2 regions of the Alteromonas sp. McT4-15 genome follow, and region 1 is predicted to be linked to the other one. Evidence: predicted binding sites of a transcription regulator. Region 1 holds the regulator's gene; the other holds the start of a gene.
What was found. Region 1 encodes LexA, which represses DNA repair genes until DNA is damaged. Its sites were predicted from a motif close to TACTGTATNNNNATACAGTA; they were not measured.

Region 1 (10,209 bases):
TGGGTATTTTTGCCGACGGTGTAGCGGTAAAAATTATGGGACAAGAGACCTTTAGATTGTGTAACCGCTTTATCGACGACACCATTACGGTGACGAACGATGAAATTTGTGGTGCGATCAAAGATATCTTTGATGATACCCGCGTTATTGCCGAGCCTGCTGGCGCATTGTCGGTCGCAGCTATTCGTAAATATGCAAAACAACATGATCTGCACGGTAAGAAACTCGGTGGTATTTTGTGTGGTGCGAACATTAATTTTCACACCCTTCGCTATGTCTCTGAACGCTGTGAGCTAGGCGAGCAAAAAGAAGCAGTGTTTGCAGTAAAAATCCCTGAAACGAAAGGCGCGTTTAAGCAGTTTTGTGAATGCGTGGGTGCAAAGGCAATTACCGAGTTCAATTATCGCTACGCCAGTGAAAGCGAAGCGCATATCTTTGTAGGTGTGAAGCTAAAAGGTGGTCAGCAAGAATACCTTGCACTACAAAGCGATCTTGAAAGTAAAGGGTATGACGTTGTCAACCTTACAGATAATGAACTGGCTAAGTTGCATGTGCGTCATATGGTCGGCGGCCGACCGCCTTCTATCTTGAACGAACAGGTATTTAGTTTTGAATTTCCTGAGCGTCCAGGTGCACTGCTTAATTTCTTAAATACTTTAGGTGAACAGTGGAATATCACGCTATTTCATTACCGTAACCACGGCGCCGCGGAAGGTTTAGTCTTGGCTGGCTTTGATATTGCGCCAGATAGCCGTGATGACTTTAATCAACATGTCGCAGAGCTTGGCTACAAAGTAGAAGAAGTGACCGACAATCCGGCTTACCGCTTCTTCTTGTCCCAGCCACACTAGTTAGTCTGACTGGCCTTGTTATGTTGGCAAGGCTTTTCGAGGTGCAGCGTTTTGCTTTGCATCGCTTCATGTTAAGCACTGGCTTACTGTGGAGCGATGTGAAGCAGCAATAAAAAAGCCCAAACGCGCAAGGTTTTTCCAAGGCGGTTTGGGCTTTATTGTTAGAGCAAGGTTTATTGCGTGCTTAGTTGTCTGTGCTTAAGGCTACATTTTCGAGGTGCTGCATCATCTCTGGCCAGATGAGTGCCATGACATCTTCTCGCAACGCTTCACATTCCTCTGAATACTTCAAGCTGCCGTCCTTTTCAGAGTCTAACCAGTGGTTGTCTTTAAGCGCACTGATAAAACTTGATAGTACGTTTTTGTCGTAGAACTCAGGCGAGCTCAGTCCGTACAGTGTCGATAGGCGCTCTGCCACTTTCTTACTTTCACGCTCAAGGGCGCTGCGGCTGATCACTTTCTCTTTGTCTAGGATGGTGAGTACTACCGCATAGCGCTGCAACGTTTCTTGCATACAACGGCTCAACAGCCATGCTGAATGGAATTGCTTACAATGCGCATCAGGTGGCAACAAGTCTTCACCTTTTTGACGAAGTAATCCGTTGTCTAACAGCGCAGTAATCAGTGCATCGGTATGCGCTAACGCTTCGTCTTGCGATAAATGTAAGAACAACTCTTTTTGTAACAACGGATATAGCGCCGCGATCAGCTGTAAAATAGCATTGCGGCTGGTTCCTTTTTTCGCGAACACCGATGCCATAATCAGTCCGGGTAACGCAAAGAGATGTAAAATGTTATTGCGATAGTAAGTTAAGTAAACCGCAGACTTAGGCTGCGGGCTTATCAGGCGACCATAGTCGTCTTCTTTTACTTCGAATTTGCCTAATTTCAATGTATCGCGCAGCAACTCGTCTGCTGTAGAGTCAGGAATAGTGGCGTCGTCGCTAAATGGCACCGCTTTAAATAATTCAATAAAGTCGCCTAGCGCTTGTTTTAGCTCAGTTTCGCTCATGGTTTGTGTCTTTGATGACAACAAACAAAGCGATGTTAACGCCATTCCGTTTAACGCGGCGGCGCGGTTGATACGTGTCATAACATTGTTCGCCAGCTCATTTACGGCGGGTGTTAACCATGCCGGTTTCTTCTCTGGCTCAGCGTCACGACAATCACGCCAGTTAGGCACATGATTTTCTAAAAACTGGTTAAGCTGAATAGGCTCGCCAAAATTCACATAGCCATGACCATAGTTTTTCAGCTTCTTAATGGCAGAGAATACCTGCAAGTTAGACTCTTTTTTCTTCTTAGAGCCCTTTAACTCGTTGAGGTAGCTTTTTACCTCCATTACGTTTTCATAACCAATGTACACAGGCACGATACTTACAGGGCGATTAACGCCTTTTAGCATTGCCTGAATTGTCATGGCCAACATACCCGTTTTCGGAGGAATAAGTCTTCCGGTGCGGCTTCTACCACCCTCTGGGTAATATTTCACTGAGTAACCTTTGTTAAATAACAACTCAAGGTATTCTCTAAATACGGCTGTATAGAGCTTGTTACCAGCAAAACTGCGACGCAAGAAAAACGCGCCACCACGCCTAAACATTTTGCCAACAGGCCAAAAGTTGAGGTTTATGCCAGCGGCAATATGAGGCGTAACCATGCCTTCGTGATAAATCACGTAGGTCAGCAATAAGTAGTCCATATGACTGCGGTGGCACGGAACATAAATAATTTCGTGGCCATTGGCGGCGAGTTCACGAATCCTATCGGCATGACCTACGCTTATTCCGTTGTAGATCTTATTCCAAATACGTGTAAGTAGGCGATCGCCAAACCTTATTAAACCTTCCCGATAGTCTGCGGCAATTTCGGTTATGTAAGATTGCGCAGTCTCTTTGGCTTTCTCGTGGGTAACTTTCTTGCTGCGAGACTCTTCGGCAATGGCGCGTCGCACCGCATCAGAGCCCAATACACTATTATTGAGTTCTTGGCGTTCAAGTAATGTTGGGCCTGTCATACTTTGACGCTTTCGCTGGAAGTGAGTACTTGCTACGCGAACCAGCTTATGGGCAATACTTTGATCGCTACCATGCTGGTTTGACATGGCGCGAGCCGATACGGCTTTCGAATAATTAATAAAATTGTCGCGACCCAAAAACAGCACAATAAACAATTTACGTAACCAACTAGGTGCTGCTTTATCGGCAATTAAGTCGCTAAGTCCTGGGTTGCCTTTGCCTGGCGCTCTTCCCCAAGTTACAAATACTGGCACCACCTGCAAGTCTAGATTTTCGTGATCGCGGTGCAGGTGGAATAATTCAGTAAAGACTTCTTCAATGTCAGTATCTTTTGCTGAAGAGCGAAAGATAGGCTGAGTTTTACGTAAAAATAATGTGGACGAATACTCTCGCCCTGCAAGCGCCAACGTCTCTGTTGGGCTTGGTAAACCTAGTGCTTCAGTCGACATTCTAAGTGCCAACTGGTCGGTCACTGAGTTAGTGGGAAGTAGATAGACAATTGGCTTGTTCTTATCTATTCCTAATTCGGTTTCAACGTTTACTGGAATACTATGCGCTTTAACCAGTAACTTAACAGGATAATGAAACACCGACAAAAGGGCTTTTCGCATCCACGACATGAAGTATGTAATCCTATGAAATAAAAACGGGAGAAGTGTAACACAGTTGGCGATTTATCTCGCGATATGCCAATACTATCGTTTTTCTTGCTTTACTGACTCCTTAGCGCGAAGTAAGTTCAAAAGTGTTGACGGCTTGCTCGCCGGCTGACTGAAGCATTGCCAGATAAACAAAGATAAGTTATAAGAACGTAATATTTTATTGTAGTTAACACAAAGTAGGCGTGTTGTGAGCTGTTGGCTAATGAATAGCCTCCATGTCTACCAAATCAGGGACGATGTATGAACACTTCGCGCTTGGGTTTTGCTAGCCTTTTTTCAATTGTAGCTTTAACTGCATGTGGTGGTGGAGGTGGCTCTAGCTCATCGCCTAACCCAACACCTGCGCCACCTCCAGAGCCAACTTCATTAGAGATTTTATCAAATCCATTAGACTATTCTATTGCGCAACTAGACACTGCTGCAAAGAACTACGCTAATAGTAGTTACACGGGAAAATCAAACGTTGCCACGGCAGATATTGACGCTGTTCAAAATGTGTATATCGCGCTTTTTGGTGAAGATCTCGCTAGCTCACCTTATCTTGACGTATTTGAGGTTTACGACTTTGCCGATGATAATGGAAATATTGATGGCGTCACTCAATGTTCAGATAGCGGCTCTATTACTTATTCTGGAAAACTCGATCTGGACGACGGGACCGGGACAATAGTCATCGATTATGATCAATGTATTCATTATTATCTAAATAAGTACCATGATGGTCAGATTTCTGTAGCTATTACTCAACTAGACGACAATAATTTTGAGGCAACATCTTACTTCACAAGTCTTTCGATAGGGCAAGGTAGCCAGCGCGCAACACTAAAGGGGCTAATTAAATTCGCGTTAAATTATCATGAATTTAACGGTAACTATAGTGAGACATACACGCAGTATTTGACCGCTACATTTAGCGGCGAAACTTATAAAATAATTGGAACAGCATACGACGGCGTAAAGGATGGCCGTTATACCACTGAATATGACGGTACAATGCATATCGGCTCAAAAGGTAAGCTTGATTTTTCTTATTTCTCAGAGGAAGGCGGGCTGCCTTATGCATATCAAGGTTCCCTTGTTGTTAAAGGCGATAAAACGGCTGGCATTGATATTATGCAAGGCGCGGTTCGCTACGGTGAAGATACTGATGGAGATGACACATATGATGTTGGCGTGTTCTTCAGCAATATCGAAACCTTCGCAAGCAGCAATACCGCTAATATTGTTCTATCAGACATCGAAACTATTTCTGCGCCGCCTGTTGTAAGTGAACCCTATTATTATGCCTATGAACCCGTTTATACTTCTGACGATATAATCGTCGAGCAAGGATATTATTACGATCCCGATACGCCAGACTCTGATCTATCGATATCCTATCGCTGGTATATCAATAATAATGTAGTAGATGGCGTCAACGGTACTACCCTACCCGCATACAATGCTGTGTTCGGCGATGAATTGAAAGTAACCATGGTGGTGTCTGACGGTAGTAATATTGTCGAATCACAGCCGGTATTCATTACCATCAGCGATTCTCCAATGACACTTACCGTCTCTAATATGCCAGACTCTGTAGTGGCAGGTGGTTACGTTGAGTTCACTGTGAGTATGACTGACCCAGACCGAATTAGTGGTGATGCTGCAGGTCAGCTTGTCTCTGCGCCCACTGGAGTAACCCTTAGTGACGAAGGTTTACTTACTTGGCAGGTGCCAGAAGAGCAATTGTTTAATGAACAAACTTATGTTTTTAGTTTTGCTAGTTTAGACGGTGTGGAGAGCCTTCAAACCGTAGAGATAACTTCATATGCAGATAAGGCCCCAGCGTTTGCACGCACTACCTCAATAACGCCGGTTTTCAATCAAGGTTTCGCACTTGCCTCAGTCGATGGTGTGAATGAGCTCATAACGGTTAGTCACCGCAACGTGGGAGCTTTCTCATTAAAAGGTAATACGCTAGAAAATACCTATGTATACCCTTACAAGCTTCCAACGAGGGGAGAAATTAAAGGCGTTTATACACAAGACGTAGACGGCGACGGCAATGACGAAATATATATTCTCACTGAACAAGGCCTGTCGGTTATAAAAGATCGAAACAATAATGCGGAAGCTGTGTTTGTAATAGAGGGTAACATTGGCTCTGGATGGCTCTTCGATATTGATAGCGACGGTGTTGATGAAATCGCATACCTACACGGTAATCGCTCATACGATATGACCTCTATCTCTATTCATGATGTAACAACAGGAGAGAAGTTACAGCAGTATGATATAGACGGTGTATCCACCCTATCTTTTGGCAATGTAGACGACGATGCGTCTATCGAGATGGTGACTAACAACGGATACGTCTTTGACATTGAAAGCGGCGCTAATCAATGGCTACTTGGCAGTGGATTCAGCGACGCATACGTAGTTGTTGGTGACATGAATAATGATGGCATCGATGAAATCATCGGTGCCGACTATTACGAAAATATCTCGGTCTATTCTGCCGTTTCGAAAAGTAGTTTGGCAACAGCGACGTATAACGATATCTGCGATATGTCTTATACCAAAGATGACGCGACTAATGAGGGAATGGTCGTTATTTCTGAGTGCCAATGGGGAGAGATCAAAGCACTCACACTGGAAGGGAGTCAAATATCAGAAAAATGGAGCATTAATCACAATACATATAGCGGCATATCACTTCTAATTGGCGATCTGAGCAACGATAACAGTGATGAAATTATCTGGGTCGGAGACTATCAAATCTTAGTTGCACAGCAAGAGGCTAGTGGCGATTATGTGTTGTCAGATATTAAAACTGAGGCACATTCATCCCATTATTTTGCTGCTGGTTGGGCACCGTTTGGTGATAACGATGAAAGAGCTGTTTTTGTAAGTAATACAAATAATTACGACACGTCCATCCAAATTCTGTCAGTAGATAAAGAAGATAACATCACAGTAAGTGAAGAGCTCGGCGACGACGCTTACGATTATAGCCGACCAGTAGTGACTGATTATAACAATGATGGTGTGGGTGAATTATTAACCGGGGCTTTAGATTACAACTCATCATTCAACGTAGTTCAGCTGTCAGATAATTCAACTCAGTGGACACTAAGCCAAAATCATAACAGTCAAATCTCGCTGATTGAAGCCGTTGATGTCAATGAAGATGGCTTTATTGATGCTGTTGTAATTGAAAATGACCGGCTAAAAGCCTACGACATCGAGAACCAGATACTCGTTGATTCGATCATCAGTGACTTCTCCATTGTTGCTGTTGCGGAATTAACGAATAACGGCGAGCAGTTCTTCGCTGTGAGTGGCTATGAGTCACTGAAGCTATATAAGATGCAAGAGGGTGAGTTCATTGGTTTGAATGAGCTTCAAACTGTTTGTAGTCAATTGCTTCGTATCAATTCTGATAGCGATGATGCCTTTGAGTTTGCATGTCTAGACACAACTCATAATGTGATAAATATCTACGATGTGACAAACGACGCATTGGTGCTTAAAGACACCATTTCGCTGACTTTTTACCCGCAAAATATTGCGGTAATCCCTACGACTTCATCTAATCAATCGATACTCGGCATTTATCCGACTAACGAATATGATTCTTCATACGGGTACTATGACAATATTAATTATCGAGTTGCTGAGCTTGATAGCAAAGGGAACGTTATTTGGCGTAGTCCCTCAATAAGCATTGATAATGTAGATGGTTTGCGTATTCGAAAAAATAATGCCAACAAAGTAGAGCTGCAAATAGGTAACCCAAACATGGCTCTTCTGGTGAAATAAAGGCAATACACTTGTCGCAGAATAATGCTTTTGGCAAAAGACGCGGCAAGTGCTTGTTATTTAAATTTAGGTGTATATACTTACAGGAACTGTATGAACAGACAGGTCTTTTATGCGCCCACTCACAGCTCGACAAACCGAAGTTTTAGAACTTATTAAAACGACCATGCAAGAAACGGGAATGCCACCTACGCGTGCAGAGATAGCACGACAGCTTGGTTTCCGTTCTGCTAATGCGGCAGAAGAACATTTGAAGGCCTTAGCGCGTAAAGGTGTTATTGAAATTCTGCCTGGTACTTCTCGTGGCATTAAATTGAATATTCCACTGGAAGATGAAACACCAGAGGAAGAAGGGCTACCGCTTATTGGGCGCGTAGCAGCGGGCGAACCTATTCTAGCGCAAGAGCATGTTGAGTCGCATTACAAGGTCGATCCTGCGCTATTTCAACCTCAGGCAGACTTTCTGCTACGTGTAAACGGTATGAGTATGAAAGATATCGGTATTCTTGATGGCGACTTATTGGCTGTGCATCGCACTACTGACGTACACAATGGTCAAGTTGTTGTTGCCCGGGTGGATGAAGACGTCACGGTTAAGCGTTTAGAAAAGCGCGGGCGAGAAGTATTACTGCACGCCGAGAACGATGAATTTGCACCTATAAAAGTTGATTTGGCTTCACAACCTTTTGCTATTGAAGGTATAGCGGTGGGTGTTATCCGAAACGCTGACTGGATGTAAGGTTTCGGCAGGTTAATGTAAAAGCGGCCGTGTAGCCGCTTTTTTTGTACCTTAACTTTCACTTTTGTTGGCTGTTCTATGCATGAAGGTTGTTTTTTGAACAGTCTGTCAAAAAAGTTTAATTTTTTTGTAATCACACCAGAACGTCAATTTTTTCGTGCCGCAAGCGCTTTTTAATCCTGTTACTTTTGACAAGACTACGTTTGAAAATATCCATATTCGCATTTTTATGTATTGATTTTTAACGACTTATATTGATTTCCTTATCGCCTCATCTGTTCCAAATGAGCGTTTAAAAGTTTCACGACGTACTCACACTCCACACCGCATCACTGCACTAACAAGGTGCAGCTAGCCAGCATGAAATGATTAAATTTTAACCATCTCGTTAAATTTTTAGCAGAAAAGACTAGACGGCACGTCATTATTGCGCAATTCTTATACAGAGATTAACAAAATAATAACAATGACTCTAAATTTGTTTTACAAATTGCAGTTGTGGGTCAATCGTTCGCAAACCACTTGGTAGGGACAGCGCGCACTAACATTTAGCGTTAATGGTTCTACCATTACGGAGGTGCTGAGTGAAACAACTAATGACCGTCATGGCAAAAGGGTTTGCTAGTATACCCCTTTTGCTTTTTTCTCATTTCCTTTTTGCGCAGGAGGCTGCAGAAGAAGTTTCTTCTCTTAACCTCAGGCGCGGCGCAACTGACATTAGCGGGCAGGTGTATGACCTGCACATGTTAATGTTTTTCATTTGCGTCGGTATTGCAGTAGTCGTGTTTGGCGTAATGTTCGCCTCTATGTATCTGCACAGAAAGTCACGAGGCGCTAAGCCCGCGAATTTCCACGAAAACGTAAAAGTAGAAATCGCGTGGACTGTAATTCCGTTCCTTATCCTCATTTTTATGGCGGTTCCCGCTGCCAACACGCTAATTGCAATGGAAGACGTCTCTGAACCGGATATGACGGTATTGGTGACGGGTTCTCAATGGAAGTGGCACTACAAATACATGGATAGTGACGTAGAGTTTTACTCGTTGCTGGCTACGCAGCGCGAGCAAATTGAAAACAAGTTTGAAAAAACGGAAAACTATCTTCTTGAAGTTGACCGTCCGCTTGTCATTCCCACAGGTCAAAAAGTTCGTTTTCTGATCACATCTGACGACGTTATTCATTCTTGGTGGGTTCCCGATTTCGCAGTTAAGAAGGATGCAAATCCCGGCTTTATAAACGAAGCATGGGCCAAGGTTAACGAACCCGGGGTATATCGCGGTCAGTGCGCTGAACTTTGCGGCAAAGATCATGGTTATATGCCTGTTGTGGTTATTGCGAAAGAGCCTGCTGAATATGCTGCTTGGATGAGTGAGCAGGAAGACATTATTCGTAAAGCGAAAGAAGAAGAGCAACGCCTTCTGTCGATGAATATGTCGATGGACGAACTGATGAAAGAAGGTGAGCGAGTCTATAACGCAACATGTGCAGCTTGCCATATGCCAAATGGTGAAGGTCTGCCGGGCGTATTCCCTGCTCTTAAAGGCAGCAAAATGGCGCTAGAAGATCAGGAAGGACATATCGATATTGTGCTTCATGGTAAATCAGGTACCGCCATGCAAGCGTTCGGCAAAATGTTAAGCCTCAAAGAAATTGCTGCAGTGGTGACTTATGAACGTAACGCGTGGGGTAACAACACGGGTGACATGGTACAGGCGAAAGACGTTAACGCCGTGGCAACGGGTAACTAGGAGCGAGTTATGAGCAAAGCAACTGAAGTCATTTCGCCAGATTCAACTGTGCATCACGACGATCACGATCACCACGATCATATACCGAAAGGTATTACTCGATGGTTGTTTACCACCAACCATAAAGATATCGGTACATTGTATTTGTGGTTCGCCTTTATCATGTTTTTGGTTGGTGGGGCCATGGCAATGGTCATTCGTGCTGAACTTTTTCAGCCGGGTTTGCAAATTGTCGACCCTAACTTCTTTAACCAGATGACCACTGTACACGGTCTAATTATGGTATTTGGTGCGGTAATGCCAGCCTTTACTGGGCTTGCCAACTGGTTAGTACCTATGATGATAGGAGCGCCAGATATGGCCCTCCCGCGTATGAACAACTGGAGCTTT
Region 2 (10,209 bases), on a different contig from region 1:
GCGTTTAAGGGTTAACTAGCGGGTTTTCGCCTGGCTCAATGTGTTTTATCACTTTGGCAGGGTTGCCCGCTAGTACCACATTGTCGCCAAACGACTTTGTCACCACAGCACCAGAGGCAACAACAACGTTATTGCCAAGCGTTACGCCTGGGTTTATAACCGCCATTCCGCCAATCCAACAGTTATCGCCAAGCGTAATAGGCTTGGCAAACTCAATGCCGGTGGCTCTTTGTATTGGGTCAATTGGGTGAGTAGCGGTATATAGCCCTACCTGAGGGGCGAGCATACAATTGTCGCCTATCGTTACACGAGCAGCATCTAAAATAACGCAGTTGAAATTAGCGTAAAAGTTTTCGCCAACATGAATATTCTCGCCATAGTCGCACTTAAATGTCGATTCGATATAAAGCCGCTTACCGGTGCTTCCAAACAAGGTTTTTAAGAGTTGGGTGCGCTTCTTATGCTCGGTCTGGCAGGTAGCATTTAAAAGGTCGAGCTGTTGACGGCACTGCTTTCGCAGCGTGGTGAGTAATTTGTCAGACGGGTAATACAACTCGCCTGACAACATTTTTTCCTGTTCGGTCATAGGTAGGTGCTAGCACTTAAAAAAAGCGCTACGTTACTGCGCTCCGCTGTAACTGACAACCACTTTTTTATCAAATGCGTCATTGTCGAATGCTAAATTAACAGGGCGCTCTAAGATAATAGTACCATCAATCACAACGTCGCTTTCGATAGTCAGTGTCGGTCTGTTGTCCGAGCGTTCGCCCCATGAGCTTTCGCTATCGCGATAAATAATGTTACCGATAATATGCGTATTGCCTTTAAGTGTAATGTCACCGTTAAGTGTTTCAACATCATCTTCTATTACGGTATCAGTGGCAGTGATATCCCCATTTACCGTTTCTACATGACCGCCTATGGTGCTTTGTTTCGGTAGAGTAATATTACCATTTACTGATTCAACATTACCTAACACACTAAGGTGTGATGTTGCTGAAATATCGCCATTAACGATGTCGATACTGCGAACCGTAACATGGCTTTCCATTTCTAGATTACCATTCACAATGCTGACATCGTCTGCACCAGCATGGTCGCTAATCTCAACATTACCATTAACAGATGAAATGTCTCCCGCGTGTTTGCCTTCAGCGATATCAATGTTGCCCAATATCGAACTAAAATCGCTACCGTCCATTGCGCTGGCGTTGCCTACATGGATAACACAGCCAGGCAACATTGAAGCAGAGGCAAGTAATACAGCACCAGCAATCATAGACTTTTTCATTTTCTTATTTCCTTTTTGAACAGCAGATGAGCGAGGGGATTGACGCTCAATGTAACGCAAAACGTTGTTATTAAATGTAAATAATCGTAACTAGCAATAACCAGTTTTACTTTATTGGCAATCATATTATGTGCCACTATTATTTATCTATTAATAACAGTGAGTTACATGCTTTTAGGGTGAAAAGTAGAAAGCCAGAAAGTTTGACTGACTTAAAGTTGGCGTAACTCACTATTTTATAGGGAATTTGAACATTGTTTTGTGAGCGAGAATTCTACAAATTGGCGTTGGGTAAAAAACAAATGTCAAAACTGGACACCCACTTGTTTAGCGTGAAAAAAGTGTCTGTCCTAAATAGTGCTAAATAGTGGAAAGTGCTAAAAAGATGGCTGTCTAAATCAACGCAAGTTTAGATGCTGTAAAGTGGTTTAACATTAAAGTGGAAGGCTTAACGTTGTTTAACAAAGGCCTATTGCTTGCATGTGCTTGCATAATCTCACGGTGTGGTAAGAGAAAGTTTTAAACGCTATTTCGCCAGCGTGCTCTTTATTGGTGACGGTATACGGCAAGATTGAAGATTGTAAATGGAGATTTCATGCAGGATAAATACACGCAGTTAGCGCAGGCCAAGCGACTGGCATTGGGGTGTTTAATCTTTGCCGCTAGTGTTTTTATGATTACCACAGCAGCACCTAAATTTATGCCTGAGTTAGCTACCGCTTGGTGGCTTGGTCTTATTAAAATGGCCAGTGAAGCTGCGTTAGTCGGAGGGCTCGCGGACTGGTTCGCGGTGACTGCGCTGTTTAAACCTATACCAGCAAAATATCCCATACCTCATACCAACATAGTTGCGAATAACAAAAGTGTTATTGCGAATAACCTTTCACTATTTGTGAAAGAGAAATTTTTTCACCCAGAAGCGATAGAGAAATTAATCAGCAGCAGCGATCCTGCCAAGGGCGCGGGGCGATGGCTAGTTGTCGATGCTAATGCTACTCGGTTAAGTCGCTTTACTTGTGATGCTCTTGCAGGCGTGCTGCGAGTGCTGGATGACGAACCCGTTAAGGCGTTTATTGCCCGTACGGCTGAAAAAGGCATTAAACAACTCGACTTGCGCCAGCTTATGGCGACATCGCTTAACGCTGTCACGCGGGAGCGGCAACATCAGGTTGTGCTTGATCGCGTGTTAGGCAAATTGGCAAATTTAATGGCGCAGCCAGATACACAAATTTATATCGCAGATACGCTAGTGGTGTGGCTTAAAACTGAATACAGCCGATTAGAGAAAATTTTGCCGTCAAGCTGGTTAAGTGAACAGGGGGCGCTAATCGCGGTTAAAGCGGTGTCGAGCATACTGGAAGATATCTATCACGATGAAGAGCATCCAATTCGCCATGCTTTTGATGAGCAAGTTCATGAATTTTTGTACGAATTACAGCATAGCCCGTTAATGGAAAAGAAAGTGAATGGCTATCGAGAGAAGATTGTGAATGATCCTGCGCTCAAAAATTACGTGCATCAGTCATGGGGCCGCTTTCATACTTGGTTGCTAGCAACGCTTGATGAGAAAGAGGGGAAAGCTGAAACTAAGGTTGCGTCTTTGCTTAAAGATATTGGTACAAACCTCACAAGTGATAGTGAGTTGTCACGAGCTTTCAATAAGCACATAGGCGAAGCCGCGAAATATATGGCACCGGAACTTGCTGAATTCTTAACTCGTCATATCAGAGATACCATTAACAGTTGGGACGAGCGTGAAATGGCGCAACAGGTAGAACTTAATATTGGACGTGATCTGCAAAAAGTGCGTATAAACGGCACAATAGTTGGCGGGCTTATTGGCGCAATCCTGTTTGGCATTGAAGCACTCGTTGGTCTGTGAAAACGGCTTCAGTACATCGCTACGACATAGAGAGAATAAACGAACAACCATAGTATTTGAAAGCCATAACTAAGCCTTTGATATAGGCCGGGAACGGTTCGTTGCTCAAGTGCTTTTGCCAGTTTGAAAGAATAGTAAAAGCAGCCCGTGATACACAACACTGATATAAGCCGAAGCGATGTTGGATAGACACTAGAAAAAGCCACAATGGCGGGTGCAATGATAAATGAAATCAGCATTATTAGGCCTGACCACGTGTGAATTTTAGAGCTCTTCGAAGGTGTTGTTGTATATGGATCAGCATCCATAGGATAGATGCCACATATCCAAGTTCCGATTCCATGAACAATGATCATCAAGCCAATAAATAGGGTGGGCACGTGTATATGAAAACGATAGCTTACGTAAGCTCCGTAAAGCACGAACAAAATGCCCAATGGATAATTATTGATAGCCGGTGATAACGTTTGAGTGGGGCTGCCAAAAGCGCCAAGTTCACTACAGAATTGCCTTGAATGACTATAGTTTGGATAAAATCGCGATGCGATATAAATACCCAGCACAATCCAAATTGATGCGAGGATGCCTGCAAAAGATAAAAAAGTGACCACTGTCAATTGCCCCGTAAATATTGGAAAATAAAATCAGTTCTTTGGGTTAAATGCGTATATTCTTCGCGTTCAGAAGCTATCAGTTTGTACTATTTTAGCTCAGCGTCTTCTAGTGATACTTCATTACTTAACGTTGCTTTCCACTGTGGCTCGGTTTTGATTGAGTAACTCGACTCTGTGAGCACGCCATCTGCACTTATTTTAATGGTGTAAGGAATTGAGCCTGCATAGTTTCCAAACATTTTTTTAATCAGAACATCGCTGTCAGCTTCAGATTTCCACACTGTGCCAGTGTATCCCGTTTTCTCAAGCATTGTATTTAGCTCGTCCCAGTCATCATCAAGCGAAATAGCAACGACATTAACCGATTGTGGATGTTCGCTTTGAACTGCTTGTAAGTTTTTCAAGGAGCTGTAACAAGGGGCACACCATGATGCAAAGAAGTAGGCAACAGTAGGTTTACCTTCTAAAGAGGGGAAGGACACTTCATTACCCGATGAAGTTAAAAACGTAGGTGTCTGAACCTGTTGTCCAACTAACGCTTTTGACAGCGCAACTTTTTCTTCGTACGTGCTTGCGTTACAAACCGCACTGTAACAACTAAAAAGAAATAATAGGTGTATTGCTTTCAACATGACCTCCGAATTGTCATATATCAGTCCTTTAGAACGATTTCACGGTCTTTATACTAGCCTAACAGCGTGTTTTATTGCCAATTCAATATGAATGATGTAGCTAAACTCGATACGCGCTAAGCTAAAACCACAATTCGTATAAATAGAATAAGAAATTAAACGCAACTGGAATGCAGGTTGCCACTATAACGCCCAAACAAAAAGCCTTGTTTACTCGACCCTTAATGTATTTTTCAGTTCGCGTTTGTTCAATTGACTTTATGATGTCATCTAACGGTTCTGAGTTTTCAGCTTGCCTATTAATCTTGAATTTATAGTTGTCGATAGAAGCGCAGTATTGCTTGTGCTGCTTTAAGAATGCTCGAAGATAGTCTTGGCTAATGCCAGTTTCAAGCGAGAGTGAAATCAACCCACAACCATTTTCACCATGAGAGGCGAGGGTAGTTACTATTGTCCGAGTTTTAGTTTCCATCCAATTCCTTCCATGTAATTCCCTTCACCACTGATTGTGTTCAATTCACTAACCAAGCTTCAAAATAGTCGCTTTGCAAATTAGCAGTCAACTGCATAAAGGCTGTTTATTTTGACGTGTACTTTATTTCTGTTTCGCAACTAAGTGAAAAACCAAATTGTCTGCGTCGACTTTGCCTTTTAGGCCTCCAATTAATTCAGAGCGCTCTAAGCGAGTAACATGGTATTTATCAGCATAAAGTGTATCGACCATACGTTCATTAACACTAAACGGTGGGCCCGCCATTACACTCTGGTCGTATTCAAACGAGATAATTAGTTGCGTGGCATTATTTGTGATTTGGGCTAAATGAGAGGCATATTGCGCTCTTAGGGTATCAGGAAGGGCTACTAGGGCGGCTCTATCGTATATGGCAGATACATCGCCGATGTCTTGTGAATTGAGTTTAAAAATATCACCAACGAATACAGTTAGGGTATCTTTCGAATAAATCTTACCCTTGGGTGTAGCAGTGATATTCGGTGACACACCCAGTTCTTCAAAAAGCTGTTCAATCGCTAATTCACTCAATTCGGCGCCGACTACCTCAGCACCTTGAGACAACAGCCAACTGATATCCCTAGTTTTGCCACATAACGGTACAAATATTCGCGGTATTTTTGAAGTGTCCGGCTCTAGTAACTTTTCTGCATATTTAACGAGTAGCGCATTGCCTTTGGGCTCGTGAAATCCAATTTCATTTTTTTGCCATTTGCTGTGCCAAAAACTATGTTCCATATGTGCCTCTTAGAAAGTAGGTTTTAATGCAGAATATAAAGTCTTTTAAAGTGAGAGCAAAAGAAAAAGGTAGCAAAAACAATCCGCTACCTTTGAGATTTTTCTTAGTTATCGAGTGGGGTATTAAAGTCTTCAGACAGTTCAAAATCACCTTCTACCGTGGTGACTTTGTTATCAACAAAGTTGATGATCATCTGTTTTTGAAAATCTTCGCCGCGCTTTTTCATGCCGCGCTTCATATCGTAAACGTAATACCATGTATCGTCGTCAAACGAGTCTTGAACAACCGGGTTGCCTAAAACGTAAATAACCTGTTCTTTTGTCATGCCAACGCGCAGTTTCTCTACATCCCTTTGATCAAGGAAGTTACCCTGAGGTACGTCAATTCGATAAATCCAATTAGAGCAAGCGGTTGTGGTAAGAGTGATGCTAAGAATTACTAATAGGTGTTGCAACTTCATGCGTTATTGTGTCCAGTATTGCCTTTGTTCGTGCCTGTCCTTAATAAAGTTAAAAACAGGCTGTTTTATTGCAAGCGCGAAAGCATGCTACATTGACAACTATGACCAATCAACTGCATTTTAGTTCGATGCAGCGCTTTTAAGCAGTTCTTTTGCATTAGCAAGTGCAGATTTGGTTATTTTATCACCTGCTAGTAAGCGTGCTAACTCATCAATTCTGTCTTGTTTGGTAAGTGCAAGCATTTGTGTTTCAGTACTTTCCCCATCGGTGAGTTTGGTGACAAAAAGCTGATTATGCGCCTGCGCTGCAACTTGAGGTAAATGAGTAACACACATAACTTGAGATTGCTTACCTAATTTGCGCAGTAGGCCACCAACAATTGATGCCGTCGGCCCACTAATACCCGTATCTACTTCATCGAATATCATAGTTGGAGTGGCATCATTATCGCTAGCAATTACCTGGATAGCTAAGCCGATACGAGATAACTCTCCACCTGACACCACTTTCTCAAGCTTATCAGCGTCTTGGCCTGGATTTGTCGACACCCTAAATTCAACGGTATCTAATCCAGTGCTGATTGGCTTTCTAAGTTCATCATAATTAACGTCTATGCATACCCTGGCGTGGGGCATGTTCATTTGCTGTATTTGATCTTCAATGTCACTAGATAGCTTAGCTGCGGCAGCAATTCGACTTTCTGATAGATGTTTAGTCGTAGTTAAATATGCTTTTCTTGCATCTTCCACCTCAGACTCTAACGTGCCAAGCAGTGACTCTTGCTCACCAAGTAAACGGAATTCGCCCGCTAACTCTTGGTGGTGTCTGTATAAGTCTTCAGGCATTACTGAATGCTTTCTGGCAAGTTCCATCGCCTTTGCATAACGGGCTTCGACGTGTTGTAAACGCAATGGATCAATCTCTAATTGGTCACAATAACTGCGAAGTTCACCCGCCGCTTCTTCTACTTGAATGGCTGCATCGTTTAGCATCGCGATAATGGGGGTTAACGTTGCATCATGTGCTTCGAGTTCGCCTAAACGCTCAATGCTGTTTTGGATCACCGAAAGCGCGTTGCCCTCATCACTTTCATACAAGTTGTAAACACTCGTTTGTGCTTGCTCTAGCAAGCTCTGTCCATTACTTAGGCGTTTGTGCTCTACTTCTAACTCTTCAAACTCACCGTCTTCTATTGCGAATTCGTCAAGCTCTTGAACTTGATACGTGAGTAGTTGCAGGCGATCCTCACGTTGCTGCGCTTGGGCCTGTAAGTCACTTAGTGTTTTCTGTTTATCACGCCATAAATTATAGGCACGTTTTACGGCTTCAAGTAGAGTAGGGTGCCTAGCGTAGCTATCAATTAAATGGCGCTGGTGATCTTCTTTTAGTAGCTGTAGGTGCGTATTTTGTCCGTGAATGGCTAACAGATACTGTCCCAACCCCTTCAGTTGTTGTAGCGAAGCAGGCACGCCATTGATAAAGGCTTTGGAACGCCCTTCTTTTGAAATTACACGTCGAATAAAGCATGCGTTGTCGTCTTCATCAGACGTGAGTTCATGTTCATCTAAAAAGGCTTTCGCTTTTACATTATTATCTAGTGAAAAGTGCGCAATGATCTCTGCTTTTGCCGTACCTTTTCTTACCGCGTTGGCATCAGCACGTTCGCCTAAGCACAGGCTCAGTGCATCAATTGCAATAGACTTACCCGCACCTGTTTCACCAGTAATAGCGGTAAGTCCATTTTCTAACTGAACCGATAATTGTTTAACAACTGCAAAATTTGAAATAGAAAGATGCGCTAACATAACCACACTCGAAAAAGTTGAACATGATGATTTATACAGTACTTGTAAATATATACAGTATTTTTTCTGTGTAAAGAGAAGAGTGAGTATGAAGACGTTGGCAAAGGCTAAGTTTATGATTATAAAGTATTTATTTTTCTCATAGAGATATAAGTATGATGACTCAAATCACTGTACATCAATCGTAAAAAAAAAGAGAGGCAAAGCCTCTCTTCATTACCATTAGTCGAAATAGTTACTGCAGCTCGCCGCTGCCTGATTCGATGTGCGCGCGTACGAACCACTGAAATTGCTCAAGGTCAGCTAATTGGCCTGTGATCATATCTTCTGATACTGCATCGAGGTCACCGAGTGTTTCAATCGCACTGCGGTGGTCGCCATTAACACCAGCATAAACCGCATCGAGTGCTTTTAGGTGATCCATTACTAAGCCTTTACCAATGTTATAGTCGTCCCAAGTACGACCTTCAACAATGGCCTTAGGCGTTCCTTTAGGTACGCCACCTAGAGTTGCGATACGCTCTGCAATGGTATCTGTCATGTCACGCACGGCGTCAACCTGAGGGTCTAACATCTCGTGTACGCCAATAAAGTTTGGGCCAACGACATTCCAGTGAATATGTTTTAGTGTTAGTTGTAGGTCGAGTAAGGCCACTAAACGCTTCTCCAATACCTCAATGGTTTTTGCAGCGGCGTCGTTATCCATTCCGGGTGCCGTAAATTTGATATTGGTCGTGCTCATGATATCTCCTGATTATCTAGTGCAAAAAAATAGATGCTTTCTAGCGCATCTTGAAAAACGTAATAAGAGTGGTGCAACGGCCATGCCGAACTCAGGAGAAACGGTAAGCGCTAGATTTATATGAGAAAAAATGAAATTATTAAAAAATCTTTATTTTTCATAAGGCTAACATTAAGAAAAACCTACACACACGTGTAATAAGTGCAGGAATTATTGAACGAGGTAATCAGGTAACGAGGCACGCTTAGTAAAGCTTACTGCCCCAACCTAACTTTTTACGTAGTACGTTAAAATAGCTGTAGCCTTTTGGATGGACCAAATGTAGCTTGTCAGCGCTTTTGTTTATTCGAATTTCATCACCGGGTAGTACGGGTAAAACGATATGGCTATCGCAGCTTACCTGAAGTGAATCGCTGTTAACCTTAGAGACTTTCATCGACACTTGGCTATCGGCATCCACCACAATAGGGCGGCTACTCAATGTATGAGGAAACATAGGTACTAATGTTAATGCGTCGAGTTTGGGCATAATGATAGGCCCTCCGGCAGACAGGGAATAGGCAGTCGACCCCGTAGGCGTGGCAACGATAAGTCCATCGCTTCGCTGGCTGAACACAAACTGGTCATCAATGTATATCTCAAACTCCATCATGTGCGCTACTTTGCCATGGTGAAGGACGACTTCGTTTACTGCCGAATTATTGCTTTTGAGCTTTTCGTGACGGTAGACCTCTACCTCAAGTAAAAAGCGCTCCTCGACCACGCACTCGCCGGTAAATAGTAATTCGAGTTGCTGTGTGATTTCATCAGGATGAATATCTGTTAAAAAACCAAGGTTACCGCGATTTACCCCCACAACGTGAATATCAAATCGCGCTAATACACGCGCTGCGCCAAGCATACTGCCATCACCGCCAACAACGACCGCTAAATCAGCTTCTTTGCCGATGGTAACAAGATTGCAGCTTCGAAAATTATCGGTTTCTAACTCTTCAGCAATACTTTCTTCAACTAGCAATTCACAGCCTTTGGCCAGTAAATAGTCAGCAAGAATATTCAAGCTATCGTGAGTAGCAGCGTGTTGAGGTTTTCCAATTAAAGCAACGGTTTGATAGGCCATGGAACGCTAATGTCCTTTCATTTCCAATGAGTTGGACATTAGCACAGGTATTTTGCAAAAGGAAAGCGTTAAAGTGTTATTGGGTCACCTAAAGTAACTTGTTTAACGATCTTCTAAGCGGTTGTAATCTAACAAGCCACCCTCTATGGGGTAGTGGCGTTCTGACCACTGCAAAAGTGTATCGCTAAATGCCCAAAAATTTGGATTAGTGCGACGCATGCCCACTTTATCTAGCAATGCTTCGTAGTCTTCTTCGCTTTCCATTTGACGCAGTAGTGTGAGTGTTTGCTCAACCTCAGAGGCATTCAGTTGCCAAAATGCATCTGGATAGCTTCCCAAAAAACCATGCACTAATGTTAAGGAGTCGTTTGCTACATCTCGATTTTCCTCTTCTTCAAACAAACTATTGACG

Region 2: recN (DNA repair protein RecN) is a predicted target of LexA. The motif match lies at 7,976-7,995, and genes of this name have one in related genera.

What each region holds. Positions count from the first base shown of each region.
Region 1 is NZ_JAJALG010000001.1:13,831-24,039, forward strand. Features, by position in the region: gene ilvA (threonine ammonia-lyase, biosynthetic) at 1-851, shown strand, start outside; gene plsB (glycerol-3-phosphate 1-O-acyltransferase PlsB) at 1,036-3,489, opposite strand; gene LHL20_RS00060 (hypothetical protein) at 3,772-7,332, shown strand; gene lexA (transcriptional repressor LexA) at 7,445-8,071, shown strand; gene coxB (cytochrome c oxidase subunit II) at 8,656-9,819, shown strand; gene ctaD (cytochrome c oxidase subunit I) at 9,829-10,209, shown strand, end outside.
Region 2 is NZ_JAJALG010000011.1:35,524-45,732, forward strand. Features, by position in the region: gene LHL20_RS10245 (sugar O-acetyltransferase) at 5-586, opposite strand; gene LHL20_RS10250 (hypothetical protein) at 620-1,291, opposite strand; gene LHL20_RS10255 (DUF445 domain-containing protein) at 1,887-3,173, shown strand; gene LHL20_RS10260 (DUF998 domain-containing protein) at 3,182-3,784, opposite strand; gene LHL20_RS10265 (TlpA family protein disulfide reductase) at 3,874-4,419, opposite strand; gene LHL20_RS10270 (hypothetical protein) at 4,541-4,891, opposite strand; gene tmpT (thiopurine S-methyltransferase) at 5,015-5,668, opposite strand; gene LHL20_RS10280 (outer membrane protein assembly factor BamE) at 5,773-6,129, opposite strand; gene recN (DNA repair protein RecN) at 6,250-7,935, opposite strand; gene dps (DNA starvation/stationary phase protection protein Dps) at 8,171-8,677, opposite strand; gene nadK (NAD(+) kinase) at 8,922-9,797, opposite strand; gene LHL20_RS10300 (fatty acid cis/trans isomerase) at 9,900-10,209, opposite strand, start outside.